4 regions of the Paenibacillus woosongensis genome follow, and region 2 is predicted to be linked to each of the others. Evidence: riboswitches for the same ligand, from Rfam matches in the RefSeq annotation. Region 2 holds a riboswitch; each other region holds the start of a gene.
The links. A riboswitch is a leader RNA that binds a small molecule or an ion and turns the genes downstream of it on or off. The one in region 2 is predicted to bind thiamine pyrophosphate.

Region 1 (5,055 bases), 2.6 Mb from region 2:
CGGTGAGTCCTTTGATGGAGGGATTCATATCATTTAGGAGCTCCCCCAATGCGCCTGATCTTATCATACGATAACCTCCCCGCAGATTTCTTGTGTTCTCCGGAGCGCCCATCTTAGCTTATTCTTCAAATGGGCTGAGAGCGGCGGGACGAGCTTATGCGCCCGAAGCTGCTCCTCCGGCCAATCCCATAATGCATCGGGGCGTCCGTCCCATTGAATGCTTCGCTCGCCGAGTACGATGACCCGATCGGCAAATTGCTGGACAAGCTCCATATCATGGGTAATCATGATGACGGTTAGTCCACGGTCTACCCGGGCGCGCAGCGAGTTCATCAGCTCCAGGGCAGAGTAAGCGTCCTGGCCGAAGGTCGGCTCGTCGCAGAGCAGCACCTGCTGCTCCTCAGACAGCATCGCGGCCACGCTTAATCGGCGTTTTTGTCCCTGGCTCAGGGCGAAGGGACTGAAGCCGCGACGGTGCTGCAGGCGATACTGCTCAAGCAGCGACTCGACCCGATCGGATACAGCCTCCTCAGACAGCTTCTGCAGCCGCAGGCCGAAGGCAAGCTCGTCGTAGACGGTATCAGTGACGAATTGATGCTCCGGATGCTGGAAAATGAGACCAACGCGCTTGCGCAGCTCCTTCTCCGGCCAGTCCGGCAAGGGTCGGCCAGAGAAGGTGATTCTGCCGGAGGATGGCTCCAATATGCCCGACAAGAGCGCGGCGAGGGTCGACTTCCCCGCCCCGTTCTGGCCGACGAGGGCAATGAACTGCCCGGCAGGGATCGACAGTGACAGCCTGTCGAGAATCTTCTGTCCTCCGCTGCGCTCGAAGGAAAGGCTATCGACCGACAGCAAGGCTTCCTTGCCGCTAGCATCGGCAGCCCCTTCGTCCGGCAGCTTGGATCGGGAGACATCGGTTTGCTCCAACTGCTGAAGCAGCGTTCTTTTTACGGAATCGGGTTTGCTCAGCCACAGTTCGGCCAGCTCGTCCCTGGTGAGCGGCTGCCATGAAGGTTCTCTGTCTATCTGCAGCTGCTCATGCAGGCGGACGGCCCCCGGCATCCATATTCCCAAATGCTGCGCCTCTTCTTTAAAATTGGCGAAATAGGTTCGGGGCTCCCCTTCGTAAACAAGTTTACCTTCTGTGCCCATCACGGCAAGGCGATCGACATAAGGCATCCAGGCATCGAGCTGGTGCTCGATCAGCAAGATGCTCATTTGCCGCTGCTTGCGGATGGAATGAATGAGATCGGCCAAGTGCGAGCAAGCCAGCGGATCCAGATTGGATGTGGGCTCGTCAAGGATGAGTACATCCGGATTCAAAGCCAGAGCGCAGGCTAGGGCGAGCCGCTGCTTCATTCCACCGGATAAAGTATGGATATGCGCGCTCCGCCAGTCGGTCAGATCGACAAGCCGCAGCGCTTCGTCGATTTTCGCGCTGATTTGTTCCCGTGGGCAGCCGATATTTTCCAGGCAAAAAGCAAGCTCCTCCTCCACCTTAAGCATGCAAAATTGGCTGTCCACGTCTTGGAACACAATGCCTACCTGCTGCGCAATTTCACCTGGATCCTGTCCCTCTAGGGATTTGCCATACAGATAAACGCCGCCTGTCACCAGGCTATCGATGGCTGACGGGTACACCCGGTTCAGGCAGAGGGCCAAGGAACTTTTCCCACAGCCGCTTGGACCAAGGAGCAGCAGCAATTCGCCTTGATGCAGCCGGAGGGAAATCGAGGAGAACACCTGCTCCTCCCCGTCCTCGCTGAAAGCCAGGGATAAATTTTTTGTCTCCAAGACCATCGGTTTATCCATCGTTTCTTGATTCGGGAGCAACGTATTCATTACTGCTTCACCGAGGTTCGTTGTTGATTGGCGCTTTGGACAGCGGCCTTCCCGATGGGAAAGCTCCTCAATACGCCTGTCCGGGCCAGCGCATCGGATATCCATTTGCCTAGCAGGCCGGCGATCACTGCACCGCTGATAACCCGGACGATGAACATCGAGATGACTAGACCCGTGGACAAAGCGGCGAAGCCGGATTGAAAGAAGCCCCAGCCAAAGCTGAATACGGCCGCGCCTACGCCTGCGCCCATGAGCACTGCTGTGTTGTAGTAACGGTATCTTACGGCGGCGAATACCGCTTCCGCGCCGAGGCCTTGAATAAAGGCCGACAGAATCAGGATCGGGCCGGTGACGTTGCCGATCAATACCTCGATCGTCCCGGCGATCGTCTCGGACAGCAGGGCTGCTCCGGGCTTGCGCAAGATATAGGCTGAAATGATCGAAACGATAAACCATATGCCGAAGATGACCTCATATCCCATCGGACCCATAAAGCCGACGAGCACATTGCCTATCTGCAGGAAAATCAAATAGACGACAGCAAACACGACGGACAGCGAGCTGAGAACGATAATGTCGCGAAGCTTCCAGGATGACATCCTTATTCCCCCTTCCTCTGCACATGCTCCGGTTTGGCTGACGGGCTGTTGCAGGAGATTGTGGCCGTCATGACTAGATGGGAAGTCTTGGTGCTTGACGTGACAAAGGCATTTTCGAGTGAACGAAACACCTGTTGGGCGGTTCCATCCAGGCGGCTAGCGTAATGAATTCCGCCGGAGAACGTTCCCTCGGCTTCCGCCGCTTTGACCGCATCATAAATGACGTCCATGTAGTGGGGCACCCCCATCGGGTAAAGGGCGAATTGAGCTGCGGTATCAACCGATGTTTTGTTCCCTTCGTTCAAACGGACATCGTCCTCAGACATGAAGACATCTCCTTCCGTATCTCCCGGGCAGCCTACGGAAAAGGTTGCGCTAAGAACGACATGCTCACCGCTTTTTGCCGCCTGCAGGAAAATGGATTTAACTACGTCGAACACATGCTCATGGCGGCCGCGCACGCAGGTGCTGACGTCATCGCTTTGAACCCAGACCTTGGACGTATCGGTATGCTCCAGCGCTCCAAGAATGATCGGAACGAACCGGTCGCTCATCGGAAACAGAGAGAACCGGCAGCCGACGATGCGGCTGGTGCCGCAGGCCGCGGCTTGAATGTTGTGGTTGAATGAATTGGTCATGATGCTTTTCCTCCCCTGGTTAATTTAAATTATCGCTGATAACGACAAAAAAACCGCACCCGAAGAGTGCAGTTATATCGATACAGCCTGTGTCTGCTTAAACATTTTAAAGCAAGCACGCAGCGCTATTTATCGTTTCCCCGCACTTCCCCACGCTAGTATGATCTAGATCGGGTGTAAAGGGTTAACCGTTCCTCAAGCGGGAACGATCTCTCAGCCAGCAAAGGCACCCCTAGTGCATTTTTTCGTGATGCGGTTGTCAATGGTTCCCATTATACAGAGTTCCTTTCAATTGTAAAGCCTTGTTTAAATGAAGTGGTCTATATTCTCGCAAATATTCATATTGTAACGGTAGAAGAGAGGACAAGGAGCGTGCGGATCGTGAACAAGGCAAAGATGACATTCCGGTTCGATGAACATGGGCAACAAGCGCACAGTGCACAGAAGGCTGGAGATCGCCAGCGGCTGGAGGCCACCCCCGCTTCAGGGCATGACAAGCCGCCCGAGCGATCAGAACAGGAACCGAAGGATACTCCTATAACTTACCGTGCGGTGGAAACGATAGATTATTGGGGAGATCCCTTTACAGACCATACAGGAACAGGGATTGCCCTATTGCCAGAGCATGCCGAGCCAGGCGGCGGAGATTATTATTTTCGTAAAACGCGGACCTCCTGGTGGAAGGTTGCCGGCTCGCTGACCGGCGCGATCGTGACCGGAGCGCTCTTTGGATTCGTCGTTCTGTCCATGTTCGACCAGGAAATGACGGTGCCGATCCCTGGAATTAGCGTGCCGAAGCAGGGGGCGGCCGGAGAAGCGGCCGATATTCCCGTACTGGGCAGTGTCATTACGGAGGAACAGGTTCCGCTCGTACAGGTCGTTCTGCCTTCGCAGAGCTATCATTTCCTGCAGTACGGCGTGTTCAGCACAGCGGAAGGCGTTGCCCTGGCCCAGGAACAATTGCGCTCCGCGGGAATTGCCGCCGCGCGGGATACCTTGGATGAGAAGCGGGTCTATGCGGGAGTCTCCCCGGACCGTGAGGAAGCTAAACTGCTGAGCGGGAGGCTGAAGACAGGAGGCGTTCACCTCATTTTGCATGAAATTGCCTTGCCTGAATCGGCTACGATGGAATATAAAGGGGATGCGGCATCCCTCCAGCAATATTTGGCGCAGAGTGCGGATCTCGCCTATATGCTCAGCTCCTCCTCGGCAGCTCTTCTGGGAGAAGCTTCTCCCGGGCGCCAGAGCCAGGAGGAAATCGGCCGGCTAAGGGAGAGCCATCAGCTGTGGACCAAAAGCGCCGCCGACGTTCGAGGCAAGCTGACGGCAGCCGCGGAGGCTGAAGCAAAGGAGATGGAGAAGGCGATGAACAGTGCGGTTGAGGCGATGGAGGAATTTAACGAGAAGGGCGAGCAAACCATGCTCTGGGAAGTGCAGAACGAAGTGATGCGGTTCATTCTGGCGGAACAAAAGCTGGTCGGAGGCCAAGAAGGGCTGTAAATGAACCATCAAAAGGCAGGGAATTGGAAATAGTTGCCCCTGCCTTTTTTATGTTTGTATTGCCGATCAATTAACCTTATAATAATGAAGTGCAAAGTGTCAAAAAATGGCGAGGTTAACAGCTCTGAACTTATTCGGGCGACAGCCGGGCAAAGGAGCATATGAACTTGGAAATTGCAGCTTCATCATCGCAGTATGTCATATTGGCCTCGACTTCACCGCGCAGACGGGAATTGCTGGCTTCCTTACATATTCCGTTTGAGGTGATTCCAAGCGAAGCGGACGAAACTACGCCGGAGCAATGGGAGCCGGAGCGAATCGTGATGGAGCTTGCGCTGCGCAAGGCCAAGGCGGTTCAGGCAACGCTTGAGCCAGCAACGCGCGAAGCCGTTATCATCGGCAGCGATACAATTGTCGTCTTGGACGGACAAGTGCTTGGCAAGCCCAAGGATGAAGCGGAGGCAGCTTCCTTGCTC
Region 2 (5,055 bases):
ACGATATAAGCGGCCCGGAAATTGAAACGCATTGCTACGAGCATCATGGCGATAGAAAAAATGGCCTCGTACAGCACGAACATCCACGGGCTGGCCGGGGACTTGACCAGAAACGGTATGAGGTATCCGGACAGCAAGGCAATGATGACCAGCGTTTGCGATCGATGATGAACCGCTATGAACACGCCAAAGGCGATGGACATGATGTACAGGACAAAGGCAATGCCAAGCGGTATCAAGTTATAGAGCATATGCGCGGCAAATAGAGTGAGCACCAGCACGGCGTTCGCTCCGCCTAGAAGGACCTGCCCCAACGCCTCGCGCTGCTGGCGAACCTGCCTGTCTCCAAACCAGTACATGACTGCGGCGAGGACGGCTCCTAGCAGGCAGCGCAGCGGCTCATTTAAATATCCGGCGTTGACAGCGGCCATGAACAGCCAGAGTACGCCGAGCAATAACACCACGATGAAAACCCGCGGCAGCCATACCCGTGAAATCGCGTATTCCCAATCTTGCGAGGAGCGGGGTGTATTCGCCGGAGGCTTCACATACGGAGGCTGCTGGAATTCCGGCTGTTGGCCTGGATATGGCGCTCCCGCAGGAGGCGCCTGGTTCAGGAACAGTGCCTGTTGCTGCTGGCTGTACTGCTGAGCATCAGGGGATGCTTCCTGACTCAAAGAGTGCCCCTGCTGATCGTAATGTGGCGGCTCCTGCTGGTACATTTGTTGATGATCGTGTTGTAAGCTCCCCTGTTGCCCCCCTTGTTGCTGCTCCTGTTGTTGCTCATGTTGGTGTGGGTGTTGATATTGATGTTGTTGTTGTTGTTGTTGTTGTTGTTGTTGATGCTGCTGTGGATGCTGATATTGATGTTGTTGCTCATGCTGGTATGGATGCTGATATTGATGTTGCTGCGAGCGACGAGGATCCCACCCAGGATGGTCAGTTTGCTGCTGGTTATGCTGCATGCCAACGAATGTGTCTTGATTTTGGACATGATCTTGCTGGTAGTGCTGTTGTTGGGACTGCTGCTCTAGTTGCGGGTCCGGTTGCTGACGTTGGTCGTTTAGATACTGTTGTTGTTGCTGATGATGCTGATGATGTTGTTGTTCTGGTTGCCGGTAAACTTGCTGATGTTGTTGATGTTGGTGATGCAAAAGCTCCTGCTGTGGATGCAGCTGTTGCTCGGAGTGTAAATGTTCCTGCTGCGGGTGCAGTTGTTGCTGCTGTGGGGCTTGCGGGTTCCATGGCGGCGGTCCGGATTGCTGACCCTGCCGCTGTGCCCGAAGGGACGAATCAAGGGCGGGATCCTGGTTCGCTTCCTTTTCTAGTACCGGGTACATAGGTTTTGATACAGGTCCTTCGCCTTGTTTCAGCTCAGACAGTTGTTCGCTTATCTTTCTTAATTCTTCCTCCAGTTCTCTGATCTTTTTGTCTTTATCCAAGTTCGTATCACCTCTGCTTGTTTAAATGTTGAACACTCTGATTACGATACCTGATCAACCATTGACAATAACGGATGGCTGGCAATCCTTCAAGTCCATATTTTGGAAGTGAATACTTTAGGTTTATAGTACCGAATTTTTATTGTTTAACTTATAATAAATGGATTTATAGCAGTTAGTTCCTGCAGCAAGAAAGGGAAATTCGATTTACATGGATTTCTTGTCATTAGAATAAGGGAAATTGCCAGCAATGGGCTGAATCCTTCATTTTAGGCGCAAAAATCCATCTAATCCCCAGAAATAGTTATTTTACGCCTAATTAGTTACATCATTTCCAATTAATATGCTGCGTTTGGTGTTTATGCATCTCAATGTCGATTGCAAACCTAACAACCAAATTATGAATTTTGCTGAGAATCCCTCTCCTAGATGCCATTTGTGTGGTAGTATATGTAGTTGAGCCCGAAATAGGAGAATTATCCGGTGGTATAATGATGGTATGAGGCAAAAAGAAATACAAAGGAAACAAGGAATTGAAAGAGGAGAACTGAACTTGGAAGATTATAATGAAATGCTTGAACAAATGAATATCCAGCATGCGATTATCGGGGAAGTGACGACAAGCCTGCCTGACATTCTTCAAGATTTGACGAAGGTCCGTTTGTCATCGCTTGCTTCGGCCTGCAATTTGCCTGGACGTTCCAAGATGAAAAAGCAAGAATTAATAGAAGCGCTAACAGCATACATGACCGATGCGGAGCATCTGCAATCCGCCCTGCTGATTGTCGGCGGCCTGGAATGGCAATTGTTCGAATCGCTTCTTCGTCAACCTGTTCTGCAGAACAATCTCATTCTAATTGAGCACTACTGGTATTTAATGAACCGTGGGCTAGTATTTACTTATTTCAGCGAGGGTCAGCTTTATGTCGTCATGCCGGACGAGATTAGAGAAGCCTATGCCAAGCTGGATCACGCGAAATTCCATCAACAACGGGCGAGTGTACAGCTCGTTCATGAGTATATATTAGCTATGACGCACTTATACGGTGTGATTGAGCCGGATAAGGTCATTGAAATTTACAATGCGCAGAACAGCGAACAGCTCGATCAGAAACGGTTCAAGGAGCTGCTTGGAGAGTTAACGAGCAGAGAACAGAATTATACGATGGAGGACGGCTTCATCGTCGACGGATATTTGTCTCTAGAGGATTCGCAAGGAGAGCTTAAAGAACTGCTGGCGCAAGTACAAGGCAAGCCTTATTTCATTCCGAAACGCGAAGAGCTGCTGAAATACGCCGATGAAGATTACTTCGAGATGACGCCGCAGCTGACGAAGCTGAGAGCATACATCATGAAGGAAATTTCCCGGGATGCGGAAATGATCGACTATCTTATCGACGATATACAGTTAGCCTGCACGATGCAAGCGACCTCGGGAGAGCTGATCCGTGAATTCGAGAGAAGAGGCCTGAAATTCCAAAGCATGGAGCAGGCGGATACGGTTATCGGTCTAATGAACGATGTGTACAACCATACAAGACTGTGGATCCATAGAGGTCATACTCCTTTTGAGATGAACCGGATTTCCGGAAATGTGGAGCTGAGAGCGGCACATCGCCAGCTAAGTCCATTGAACAAAAGCCAGGTGTCCGTCACCAAAATCGGCCGCAACGAACCATGCCCGTGCGGCAGCGGCTTCAAGTACAAAAAATGCTGCGGCAAATAAAATGAAATGCCAAAAATTTGACAACACTTGTAAAGACAGATACAGTAATAGTGAAAATGAATAGGAAGTCCACTAGGGGAGCCGGCAGCGGCTGAGACAAGATCGTAATCTTGGACCCTTTGAACCTGATCTAGTTCGTACTAGCGTAGGAAAGTGGAGTCGGAATCCGATGCCTGACACTTATTGCAGCTTGCTGCCCGTGTAAAGGTGGCGTTGAATGAGGCCGCTCCATTGATGGAGCGGCCTTTTTGGTATTTTTGCATGTGCGGCATCGTCCCTAACGGCTTCCTGATCATGTTCGCATTATATCCGGAGGTGGGGAACCATGAGTTTTACGCAGGAGCTTCGACAGAAGGCGGACGGTATCTTTCAGGCTATTTTTGAACACCCTTTTGTGAGAGGAATCGCTAACGGCGACTTGCGGAAGGAGCAGCTCATTCACTACGTCAAGCAGGATCATGAATATTTAACGGCGTATATGCGGATTTACGGCATTGCCATATCCAAATGCTCGAGCCGCGACGAGATCGAAATGTTTAATCAGCAAATCTCTTTCATTCTGAACAGTGAAGTTCATCCGCATCATAACTTCTGTGCGGTTGCCGGAGTCAGCTATGATGAAATGCAGGGTTATGCGCTCGCTCCGGGGGCACATCATTATATCCGCCACATGCTGAACGTGGCTCATGAAGGAAGCCTGGCTGAAATTATGGCAGTGCTGCTGCCGTGTCCGTGGACTTACCTGGAGATTGGCGAGAAGCTGATGAGAGAAGTGCAGCCGACCGAGGCCCATCCATTCTATGAATGGATCCATTTCTATGCGACGCGGACGAATACGACCGCTAAATTCTCCGAGCGTCTGGACAAGTGGGCGGAAATTACGACCGAGCTTGAACGCAAAAAAATGACCGAGCACTATCTATTGAGCTGCCAGCTCGAGTATATGTTCTGGGATATGGCCTATAACGTTCAGGATTGGCCGGTGTCCATGAATACGGCGGAATACGCATTATAAGTGAGGCGGATCATAATGAATACACTGGAAAACGATATAACAGCACTTCTTACAAAGGTTCAGAGAACCAAACCGCTTATTCATAATATGACCAACGTAGTAGTTACCAATTTTACAGCAAACGGGCTATATGCTCTTGGTGCATCTCCCGTCATGGCGTATGCGCCGGAGGAGGTGGCCGATATGGCGAAAATTGCCGGGGCGCTCGTGCTCAACATCGGCACGTTGACGAAGGAGCAGGTCGAGGCGATGATCATCGCCGGAAAATCGGCGAACGAGCATGGCGTACCGGTGCTGCTTGACCCGGTTGGGGCCGGGGCAACGGCGTTCCGCACGGCGTCGGCGCTGCGGATTCTCCGCGAGGTGAAGGTCTCCCTCGTGCGGGGAAATGCGGCGGAAATCGCCAACCTTATCGGCGAGTCGCGTGAAATCAAAGGCGTTGACGCCGGAGATGGCGCCGACAATGAGAACGCCGGACTTGGGCTGCGGGCTTCGCGGCAGCTGAATGCGATCGTAGCGATTACAGGCAAGGAGGATGTTATCTCGGACGGGAGCCTGTGCCGGGTCGTTAGCGGCGGGGATGCGCTGCTGACCCAGGTGACGGGAGCAGGCTGCCTGCTGACATCGGTGCTGGGCGCTTTTGCCGCGGTGGAGAAGGATTTGCTGCTGGCGGGTACGGCTGGGCTGGCCTTTTACGGCGCGGCTGCCTCCCGGGCGGCTGAGCGCACATCTGAAATCGGCCCGGGCAGTTTCCAAGCCGCTTTTCTCGATGAGTTGGCCAAACTTCACCCTCACTCCCTGAAGGGACATGCTGCGGTTCGAGAATTTCAGGCCTCCGCCACAGGGGAGGCGTTGATATGAACATAGCCAGA
Region 3 (5,055 bases), 180 kb from region 2:
TGACCGGCGGCCAGGTGCATGTGACCGACTACTCTAACGCTTCGAGGACCTTGATGTATAACATTCATGAGCTATGCTGGGATGACGAACTTCTGGAGCTGCTTCAAGTTCCGAAAGTCATGCTTCCCGAAGTACGCTCATCCTCTGAGGTTTACGGACGGACGGCGCCTTACCATTTCTTCGGACATGAGGTGCCGATTGCGGGAGCTGCGGGCGACCAGCAGGCCGCTTTATTCGGACAAAATTGCTTCGAGCGGGGCATGGTAAAAACGACGTACGGCACAGGCTGCTTCATGCTGATGAATACGGGCGATCAGCCAGTCTCGTCGGGCCATGGCCTCATTACATCGATTGCCTGGGGGATCGGCGGCAAGGTTGAATATGCGCTTGAGGGAAGTATCTTCGTCTCCGGTTCAGCCATACAATGGCTAAGAGACGGTTTGCGGATGTTTAGGGAGTCGAAGGACAGCGAAAGGTATGCCGAACGCGTCCAGTCCACGGAGGGGGTATACGTCGTGCCGGCCTTTGTCGGCTTAGGCAGCCCGTATTGGGACAGCGACGTTCGAGGCGCTGTATTCGGCCTCACTCGGGGAACGAGTAAGGAGCATTTTATCCGCGCAACCCTTGAATCCTTGGCTTATCAGACCAAGGACATTCTAGTGGCGATGGAGAAGGATTGCGGCTACAAGGTGAATACGATGCGGGTGGACGGGGGAGCGGTGTCGAATACGTTCCTGATGGCATTCCAGAGCGATATTCTCGATGTTCCGGTGGAACGTCCGGCTGTGCGCGAGACGACCGCGCTAGGCGCAGCTTATCTGGCTGGGCTTGCCGTAGGATATTGGCGGGATCTTGAAGAAATTCGCCGCATCTGGAGCCTGGAACGGCGATTTGAACCGACAATGCCAGAAAATGAGCGGGAATCGCTCTACAATGGCTGGAAAAAAGCCGTTTATGCCGCTACGGCCTTCAAATAAGGAATGGGCTGCCAAAAGCAGCCCATTTTTGCTTTGTATCGCACGCTTACTCGCTGTATTTCATAATATGTTTTGACTGTATCCCTTAACCTTGTTACACCACAAAACCCGAGCAAGGAGGGGTGACGCATTTTGAAAAGCAGCGATCGTAACAGCAAATTTCTGTTGACTCATCGTGAGCGGGAAGTTTTTGAACTCCTCGTGCAGGATAAAACGACGCGCGACATTGCGGGGCAACTATTCATTAGCGAGAAGACCGTACGAAATCATATTTCTAATGTCATGCAGAAATTGAACGTAAAAGGTCGTGCGCAGGCGGTTGTCGAGCTGATTAAGCTTGGGGAGCTGAAAATCTGACGGTTTGGGCAAAACACGTCAAAAATCGTAAGCCTTCTAATTCCTTGTCCGGAGAGGAAAGGAACTAGGAGGTTTTTTGTTGCTTGAGGCTGAAATAGGAATTGTATTTTAGGGTTGATAATTCCTTATTTTCCATATATTATATATTGGTGAATTGAATAAACGGGAGCTTGGGCCAACCAGGCTGAGAGGATAGCTAATGCGCTGTCGACCGTAATACCTGATCTGGGTAATGCCAGCGGAGGAAACGTTCGAGCCTTTGTGTATACAGAGACCGCTTCTTTCGTTGCGGTCTTTTTGTGTTGCACTTGGCAGCAGCAGCTCCGCTTGAACCCATTCATTCTAAGGAGGAATAGAAATGGCAAGCGAAACCAGCAACAACACAGTAAACCCTGAGTTCCTAGCTTTTCCGGGCAGCCGCAAGGTGTATCTTCAAGGTTCACGGCCGGATATACAGGTGCCCATGAGAGAGATCGCACTTGCGCCGACCGTTCGCGGAGAATCGGAAGAAGAGAATGAACCCGTTCGGGTATATGATTGCAGCGGTCCTTACACCGACGCTAACTATCATGCGGATATTAGGACAGGGCTTCCAGCGAACCGCAAAAATTGGATTCTGGAGCGGGGGGATGTGGAGGTTTATGAAGGCAGGAGCATAAGACCTGAGGATGATGGATACCAAACAGAAAAGCAGCTTGATCAGACGGAGACATTCCCCGGCCTGCGCCGTAAGCCTTTAAGAGCTAAAGCCGGCCGCAATGTGACGCAGATGCATTACGCAAGAAAGGGTATCATCACGCCCGAAATGGAATACATTTCAATCCGGGAGAACGTGACTCCGGAATTCGTACGCAGGGAAGTCGCCGAAGGCAGAGCGATTATTCCCTCCAACATCAATCATCCTGAAAGCGAACCGATGATTATCGGCCGTCATTTTCTGGTCAAAATCAATGCAAACATCGGCAACTCGGCCGTCGCCTCCTCCATTGAGGAGGAAGTGGAGAAGATGAGATGGGCGACCCGTTGGGGCGCTGACACGATTATGGATCTTTCCACGGGGAAAAACATTCACACGACGCGGGAGTGGATCATCCGCAATTCACCGGTGCCTGTAGGCACAGTCCCGCTCTACCAGGCATTGGAGAAGGTAGGCGGGAAGGCCGAGGCATTGAGCTGGGAAGTCTACCGCGATACATTGATCGAGCAGGCGGAGCAGGGCGTCGACTATTTTACGATCCATGCCGGAGTGCTCCTGCGGTATATTCCGTTAACGGCTAAGCGTGTCACAGGCATTGTGTCTCGCGGCGGATCCATCATGGCAGCCTGGTGCCTTGCTCATCATCAAGAAAACTTTCTTTATACCCATTTTGAAGAAATCTGTGAAATCATGAAAAGCTATGACATCGCCTTTTCGCTTGGCGACGGCCTGCGGCCGGGTTCGATTGCGGATGCTAACGACGAAGCTCAGTTCGCTGAGCTCGAGACGCTCGGCGAACTGACCCAAATTGCTTGGAAACATGACGTTCAGGTGATGATCGAAGGGCCAGGTCACGTACCGATGCACTTAATTAAAGAAAATGTAGACAAACAAATGGAGATATGCCAGGAGGCTCCTTTCTATACGCTGGGTCCGTTAACTACGGATATTGCTCCAGGCTACGATCACATTACTTCAGCGATAGGAGCGGCTATGATCGGTTGGTTCGGGACGGCTATGCTGTGTTATGTGACGCCTAAGGAACACCTCGGCCTCCCTAATAAAGACGATGTTCGCGAGGGAGTCATTGCTTATAAAATAGCTGCACATGCAGCTGATCTAGCGAAGGGACATCCTGGGGCCCAAGAAAGAGATAACGCGTTATCCAAGGCCCGGTTCGAATTCCGCTGGCGGGACCAGTTCAACCTCTCGCTCGATCCTGAGAGAGCTCTGGAGTATCATGATGAAACTCTGCCCGCGGAAGGAGCCAAGACCGCTCACTTCTGTTCCATGTGCGGCCCTAAATTTTGCAGCATGCGAATCACTCAGGACATCCGCGATTATGCCAAGCAGCATGGAATTGAAGAAGAGGAGGCTATCGCCAAAGGCCTTGAGGAAAAATCACGGCAGTTCAAGGAAGCGGGAAATGTCATTTATCGTTAAAAATGTTTCCTGATTTATCAAGCTTAGGTATGTAGGATGTCGTGCACTAAATGGAATTCATGTATCTAATTGCACTCTAAGTGAATGGTTTAGAGGATTAAATGGATTTTACGCACCTAAAGCCAAGAATTCAGCCATGGTTGACAATTCCCTTACTTCTAACGACATGAAATCCATTTAAATCCTTCTTTCCTTCCTTACTGCAGAAATGAACTGCTATAAATCCATTTATAATAAATTGAACTAGAAAGTTCAACTTATTATAGCCATAAAACCATCCAGCCCCCTCCATATGGAGGGGGCTGGATGGTTTTATGGTCACCTGTGCTAGAGCGATTTCAGATAGTCTACAATCGTTTGCAGCCCTTTATCGAAATTCTCCAGATTGAAGTGCTCGTTGGGAGCATGGAGATTCTCGTCGGGAAGCCCAAAGCCCATCATGACGGCCGGGGCATTCAGGACGCGCGATAATGTTTCGACAATCGGGATGGAACCGCCGTCGTGCGTAAACAGGGCGCGGGTGCCGTATACGCGTTCGTATGCGTCCGCGGCTTTCTGCAGCATCGGATTCGCTGGATTGATAGTGAACGCCCGGGCTTTCTCGACTTGGACGATGTTCAACTTGGCGCCAGGCTGTACGTGCTGCTTGAGGTGCGCCTCGATTTTATCCAGAATATCCTGAGGATCCTGATTGCCGACTAAGCGGCACGTAATTTTGGCGTGAGCTTCCTTTGGAATGACGGTTTTGGAGCCTTCGCCCTGGAATCCGCCGTATACCCCATTCAATTCCAGCGTTGGACGGGCACCGGTCCGTTCCACGAAGCTATAGCCTTCCTCGCCATAGAGCGTGTCCAGGCCCAGGTCGGCTTTTAATTTGTCCTCGTTGAATTGCTGCTTGGCGAATTCCTCGCGCATGGCAGGGGTCAGCTCCGGTACTCCTTGATAGAAGCCCTCCACGGCTACTTTTCCCTTGTCGTCATGGAGCGTGGCCAGCAAGGAAACGATGGCATGCAGCGCATTCGGCACGCCGCCTCCGAAGGTTCCCGAGTGCAGATCCGTATTTGCGGTGTGCACCGTAACTTCCAGGGAGCAAAGGCCGCGAAGCCCAATGCAGATCGCTGGTTTGCCCGGCTCCAGCAGAGCCGTATCGGAGATGAGTACGACATCGGCCGCTAGCTTTTCCTTATGCTCATCCAAGTACGGCGGAAGGTTAGGGCTGGCGATTTCCTCCTCGCCTTCAATGCAAAACTTAATGTTGACCGGAAGCTGCTTCTCTTCCTTTAATATAGCCTCCACGGCTTTGATATGCAGAAACAGCTGGCCTTTATCATCCGTTGCTCCGCGGGCATACAGCTTGCCGTCCCGGATCGTTGGCTCGAACGGAGGGGTCTCCCATAAGTGGAGCGGATCTACCGGTTGAACGTCATAGTGCCCGTAAACGAGCACGGTTGGTTTCCCTGGAGCATGCAGATGGTCTGCGTAAATAATCGGGTGTCCCTTGGTTGGGATGATTTCCACATTCTCCAGTCCTGCGCTCGATAGTGAGCTGGAAATCCACTCTGCTGCCCTGGCTATATCCGG
Region 4 (5,055 bases), 540 kb from region 2:
GGAGGATCTTGGCCAGGCGGTGATGCCGATCACGATGCTTTCTCTGGCAGCATTCTATGTGGCGATGTTTAGCTTATCGTCTCCGAATTCCCTTCTGCTCAAGGTGTGCTCTTACATCCCGTTCGTGTCTCCGGTCACGATCCTGCTGCGGTATGGCGCAGGGGATGCAACGCTGCTGGAGGTAGGGCTGTCTCTGCTGATCCTTATTGTCGCTATCGTCTTCTTCAGCTGGCTGGCCGCCAAGATTTACCGCACGGGAGTCCTGCTGTACGGCAAGCGTCCGACGATGAAGGAGCTGCGCAAAGCGATGAAGGCGTACAAGATTTAACTCCGTGTGAATTTCAAAAATATCATTGTAACAAAGGAGAAGATGAACATGAAAAATTGGAAACGATCGCTCTTATCCCTCTTTATTTCTGTAGGCTTGCTTGCCACAGCGGCCCCGGCTATGGCTGCTCCACAGCCAGCTTCGGTCAAGATCAACAACCAAAACGTTGAATTCGCAACGAATGCGCCTATTGTTGATCACGGAACAACGCTGGTACCGCTGAAATCAACGCTGCAAGCGATGAATGTGGAGCTAAGCGATGTACAGGATGATACGATTCATGTCGTGATTGACGGCAAGGAGATTGCGCTGAACAGCAAGACAGAGCTGATTAACGGCGAGACGTACGCTCCGATTAGAATCGTTGGCGAAGCGGCAGGCTACAAGGTGCATTGGAATCAGCAATCCCGCACAGTGTTTCTTATCTCCGAAGCTACGGGGGAAGGTGCCCGCGGCTTCATGTGGGAAGTCAAACATGGCGGCAATACGGTCTATCTGGTAGGATCGATGCATATTGCGGACGACAGCTTTTATCCGCTGCGTTCGGAATTCGAGGATGCTTTTGCCGAAGCGGATTATTTGGGGGTAGAAATTGACCTTAGCAAGGCTGCTGATGAAGCCAATCAGAAGCTGATCCTGGATATGGGGATGTATCAGGACGGTACGACTTTGAAGGATCATGTGTCCAAGGAGACATATGCGAAGCTTGAGGATATTTTGCAGCAAAACGGCCTGGAGCCAAACGCCTTTGATGTCTTCAAGCCATGGGTCGTCGAGAGTACCATCAGCACGCTTAAATCGATGCAGTCAGGTTATGAAGCCTCTGCCGGAATCGACCTGTATTTCATCCAGAAAGCCATAGAACGCAAGCTGCCGGTGTTGGAACTGGAAACCTACGAGTCCCAACTGAGCATGCTCGACGGGTTCTCCAGCGAATTGCAGGAGAAAAACCTAAATACCGCCTTGGACAACTTCGATGTTTCGGCTGAACTTGTGGACGATATGGCCGCTATGTGGAAATCAGGGGATGATCAGAAACTGCTTGAGTTCACCGAGAGCATGATCGAGGATCCGGAGTATTACAAAGCGATGCTGACCGACCGGAATATCGTTATGGCCGATAAAATCGATGGATACCTGAAAAGCGACAAGAAAGCGGAATATTTCATTGTGGTTGGCGCAGCGCATTTCGCCGGCAAAGACGGCATCGTTCAGCTGTTGCAGGATAAAGGCTATTCCGTCGTTCGCAAATGAGGGTTCGGATAATCTTGCCAAGGTTACTAAGGTAAGTTATAGTGGGAGTAACTGAATATGGAGTGCGGGTGCTGGATAAAGTCCGGCTGAGATTGGAACCTGATGTTCCTGACCGTTAATCTGATCCAGGTAATGCTGGCGTAGAGAACATATCGAATTTAAAGCCATTCGTGTATTCTCGAATGGCTTTTTTGTGTCTTGCAGCCGGTAAATACAAAACGGAGGTAGAGTTGGCAGATGAGAGAGTTTCGTTTGTACGCTATTACCGATGAAAGAAGCCATCCCGGCAGGGAGCTTGCCGAAGTGATGGAGGAGGCTATTCTTGGCGGTGCAGATATCGTGCAGCTTCGGGACAAGCACAGCGAGCGGGCGGCTGTGCTGGAGAAGGCGAAGCGGCTTCGCGAATTGACACGCCGGTATGACGTTCCGTTAATCATCAACGATTATATCGATATTGCGCTTGAGGTGGATGCGGACGGCATTCATCTGGGCCAGGGCGACACACCGCTTCCCGTGGCCAGGGAGCTGGTCGGCGGGAAAATCATCGGCATTTCCACGCATGCGATCGAGGAAGCGCTGCTGGCAGAGCAGCAGGGAGCAGACTATATCGGCGTTGGTCCCATATACCCGACGGCTACGAAGGCGGATGCAACGCCGGTGACGCTCTCCTATGTCCGTGAGGTGGCGGAGAAAATCCGGATTCCGTTCGTGGCGATTGGCGGCATCAAGCTGCACAATGCGGATGAAGTGATCGCTGCCGGGGCAACGAGAATTTGCGCGGTGACCGAAATTGTAGGCAGTCCGGACGTAAAGGGGACATGCGAGGCCTTTATTCGCAAACTGGAGCAAGGGGGAGCGCATCATGGAAAATACGCAAATCGTTGAGTTGAAGGTGAATGGCGTTAAGCACAGCTTGCAGGCGGGAACTGTTCAGGATGTGATCGCCCATTTCGGCTTGACGGGCAAGCCGGTTATCGTGGAAGCGGACGGTGTGATTTTGACCCCCGAGCAGTGGGCGGATACCACGGTGTCTGCAGGGATGGTCATCGAGCTGGTTCATTTTGTGGGAGGGGGTTAAACGGATGCGGGACGATGTTTTGCGTATCGGCGGTCGCTCGCTGTCGTCGCGTTTTTTTATTGGCACAGGGCTGTTTCCCAACCCGTTCGTGCAGAAGGAAGCGATCCAAGCTTCCGGGGCGGAAGTGCTTACATTTGCTATTCGGCGCATTAATCTCGACGCGGTAGAGGATGATTCCATATTGCAGCATATCGAGGATGGCGCCTTTCAATATTTGCCGAACACATCAGGCGCAAGCACGGCCGAGGAAGCGGTCCGGATTGCGCGGCTTGCCAGAGCCTCCGGCCTCAGCGATTGGATCAAGGTTGAGATCAGCGCGGACGCGAAGACGTTGCTGCCCGACCCGATTGAGACGCTTAGGGCAACGGAAATGCTGGTCAAAGAAGGATTTACGGTGCTTCCTTATATTTCGGACGATCCGGTCATCTGCCGCCGGCTTGAAGAAGCCGGGGCTGCTGCGATCATGCCGGGAGCAGCGCCGATCGGCACGGGGCTCGGCATATTGAATCCTTACAATTTAGGCCTGATTGTAGAGGAAGCGGGCGTGCCCGTTATCGTGGATGCCGGGCTTGGGACGGCCAGTGACGTCACGAAGGCGATGGAACTGGGCGTAGACGGGGTGCTTATGAACACTCCGGTAGCCAAGGCGAAGGATCCGGTCATGATGGCAACCGCCATGAAGCACGCGATAGAGGCGGGACGGCTTGCTTATTTATCCGGACGAATTGCCCGGAAGAAGTACGCTTCCGCGAGCAGTGGCCTGGAACAGTTTATTTTGAAATAGCCCTATGAAAAATGGCGCTTGGGAGCGATAGCATGATGCAGAATATTGTTATTATGGGCGGCGGCGTTATCGGATTGTCCTGCGCCTTTGAATTGCGGAAGCGGGGGCATAACATAACTCTGCTGGAAATCGGCAAATGCGGCGGTCAAGCCTCGGGAGCAGCCGCCGGTATGCTGGCGCCATACTCCGAAAACCTGGAGGAGCCGGACGAATTCTTTCGACTATGCCTGGACAGCCTGCGGCTGTATCCCACATGGCAAGCGGAGATCAGTCAGATGTCGGGAGAAGCCTTTGAATATGCCAACTCTGGTAGCCTTTATGCGGTATACCATGAAGCGGATATTTTGGCCTTGGAGGGCAGGCTGCTCTGGCAGCGGGAATTCGGTTCCTCCGGGCGGATTGTCGAAGGGGAGGAGCTTCGGCGGATCGAGCCGGGGATCTCCAGCGAAGTCAAGGCGGGACTATATACACCGGAGGAGAGCCATATTTATGCGCCGCATTATGTGCAGGCGTTAGAGCACGTTTGCCGGAATATGGGCGTCCGTATTTTCGAGCATTTGGAGAGCGTGGACATTGTCGATTGGCTGCCAGGCCCTGGTAAAATGCCGGAGCAAACGCAAGCACCACTGGCACTGGGTCAAGGACAGCTGTTCGGTCTGCTGCAGGAGCAGCCGCAGTCTCTGCGCCGCGAGATCGTCTTGCAGTCCAAGGATGGCCGAAAATTCCCGGCAGATCGCTTAATTGTATGCTCCGGCGCTTGGGCCCAGGAACTTTCCGGAACGATTGCGCTTCCCCTTCCGATTTATCCGATCCGCGGGCAAATATGCGCTTACGATAACGCTCGGCATACGGTGAGGGGTATGGTGTTCAACAATCAAGGATACGTGGTCGCCAAAAATAACGGTACCGTCGTATGCGGCGCATCCGAGGATATTGCTGGATTCGATACTTCGGTAACGGAGAAGGGCATCGAGCGGCTGCGCAAATGGAATAAACGGCTGTTTCCTTCTCTGGAAGGGGAAATCCCCTTTCACCAATGGGCCGGACTGCGCCCTTCCACCCAGGATGGCCGTCCTTTGCTGGGGGCCCTCGAAGCTTCGGACCAGATCGTGTTTGCGGCTGGCCATTATCGCAACGGGATTTTGCTCAGCCCGATTACGGCCAAAATCGTGGCGGATGTCATCGAAGGCCTGAAATTGCCCAGCTATTATCCGGCGTTTGCGCCGGAAAGATTCAATCATATGATGATGCGCTAGACGCAGCAATTAGAAAATCGGAAGCAATCGCAAGTGAAAAACCTCTTCTTGTGGGCGGCATCGCCTTTCGCAAGAAGAGGTTTTTTGTCCTGGCTATTATTACCGCCCCAAGCTTTTGACAATCTTTGTTGACAACGTAAAGATTCTGCTTTAAGATTTATACCCATAGGGGTATATGTACCATGTATGAAGCGATGAATCAAAATTAGGCTCGTGTGGAAAGTTCTTAAATGATGAAAGGGAGGAATCGAATTGTCTGAACCACAAGTGCAGAAGCTGCAAGTCGATAAAACGCTGGACTGTAAAGGACTTTCGTGTCCGATGCCCATAGTAAAAACCAAGAAGGCCATGGATG

Region 1: another riboswitch for thiamine pyrophosphate. It lies ahead of QNH46_RS18485 (YkoF family thiamine/hydroxymethylpyrimidine-binding protein); the one in region 2 lies ahead of tenA (thiaminase II).
Region 3: another riboswitch for thiamine pyrophosphate. It lies ahead of thiC (phosphomethylpyrimidine synthase ThiC); the one in region 2 lies ahead of tenA (thiaminase II).
Region 4: another riboswitch for thiamine pyrophosphate. It lies ahead of thiE (thiamine phosphate synthase); the one in region 2 lies ahead of tenA (thiaminase II).

What each region holds. Positions count from the first base shown of each region.
Region 1 is NZ_CP126084.1:4,033,263-4,038,317, reverse strand. It holds gene QNH46_RS18500 (energy-coupling factor transporter transmembrane component T family protein) at 1-67, opposite strand, end outside; gene QNH46_RS18495 (ABC transporter ATP-binding protein) at 64-1,842, opposite strand; gene QNH46_RS18490 (ECF transporter S component) at 1,842-2,441, opposite strand; gene QNH46_RS18485 (YkoF family thiamine/hydroxymethylpyrimidine-binding protein) at 2,444-3,079, opposite strand; TPP riboswitch at 3,210-3,323, opposite strand; gene QNH46_RS18480 (SPOR domain-containing protein) at 3,461-4,579, shown strand; gene QNH46_RS18475 (Maf family protein) at 4,741-5,055, shown strand, end outside.
Region 2 is NZ_CP126084.1:1,410,150-1,415,204, forward strand. It holds gene QNH46_RS06130 (DUF2339 domain-containing protein) at 1-677, opposite strand, end outside; gene QNH46_RS06135 (hypothetical protein) at 662-1,342, shown strand; gene QNH46_RS06140 (Rho termination factor N-terminal domain-containing protein) at 1,996-3,168, shown strand; TPP riboswitch at 3,233-3,337, shown strand; gene tenA (thiaminase II) at 3,494-4,183, shown strand; gene thiM (hydroxyethylthiazole kinase) at 4,199-5,044, shown strand; gene thiD (bifunctional hydroxymethylpyrimidine kinase/phosphomethylpyrimidine kinase) at 5,041-5,055, shown strand, end outside.
Region 3 is NZ_CP126084.1:1,593,543-1,598,597, forward strand. It holds gene glpK (glycerol kinase GlpK) at 1-977, shown strand, start outside; gene QNH46_RS06940 (helix-turn-helix domain-containing protein) at 1,110-1,334, shown strand; TPP riboswitch at 1,487-1,598, shown strand; gene thiC (phosphomethylpyrimidine synthase ThiC) at 1,693-3,474, shown strand; gene QNH46_RS06950 (dipeptidase) at 3,802-5,055, opposite strand, start outside.
Region 4 is NZ_CP126084.1:870,968-876,022, forward strand. It holds gene QNH46_RS03800 (ABC transporter permease) at 1-328, shown strand, start outside; gene QNH46_RS03805 (TraB/GumN family protein) at 377-1,582, shown strand; TPP riboswitch at 1,637-1,746, shown strand; gene thiE (thiamine phosphate synthase) at 1,820-2,467, shown strand; gene thiS (sulfur carrier protein ThiS) at 2,445-2,660, shown strand; gene QNH46_RS03820 (thiazole synthase) at 2,665-3,444, shown strand; gene QNH46_RS03825 (FAD-dependent oxidoreductase) at 3,477-4,700, shown strand; gene QNH46_RS03830 (sulfurtransferase TusA family protein) at 5,022-5,055, shown strand, end outside.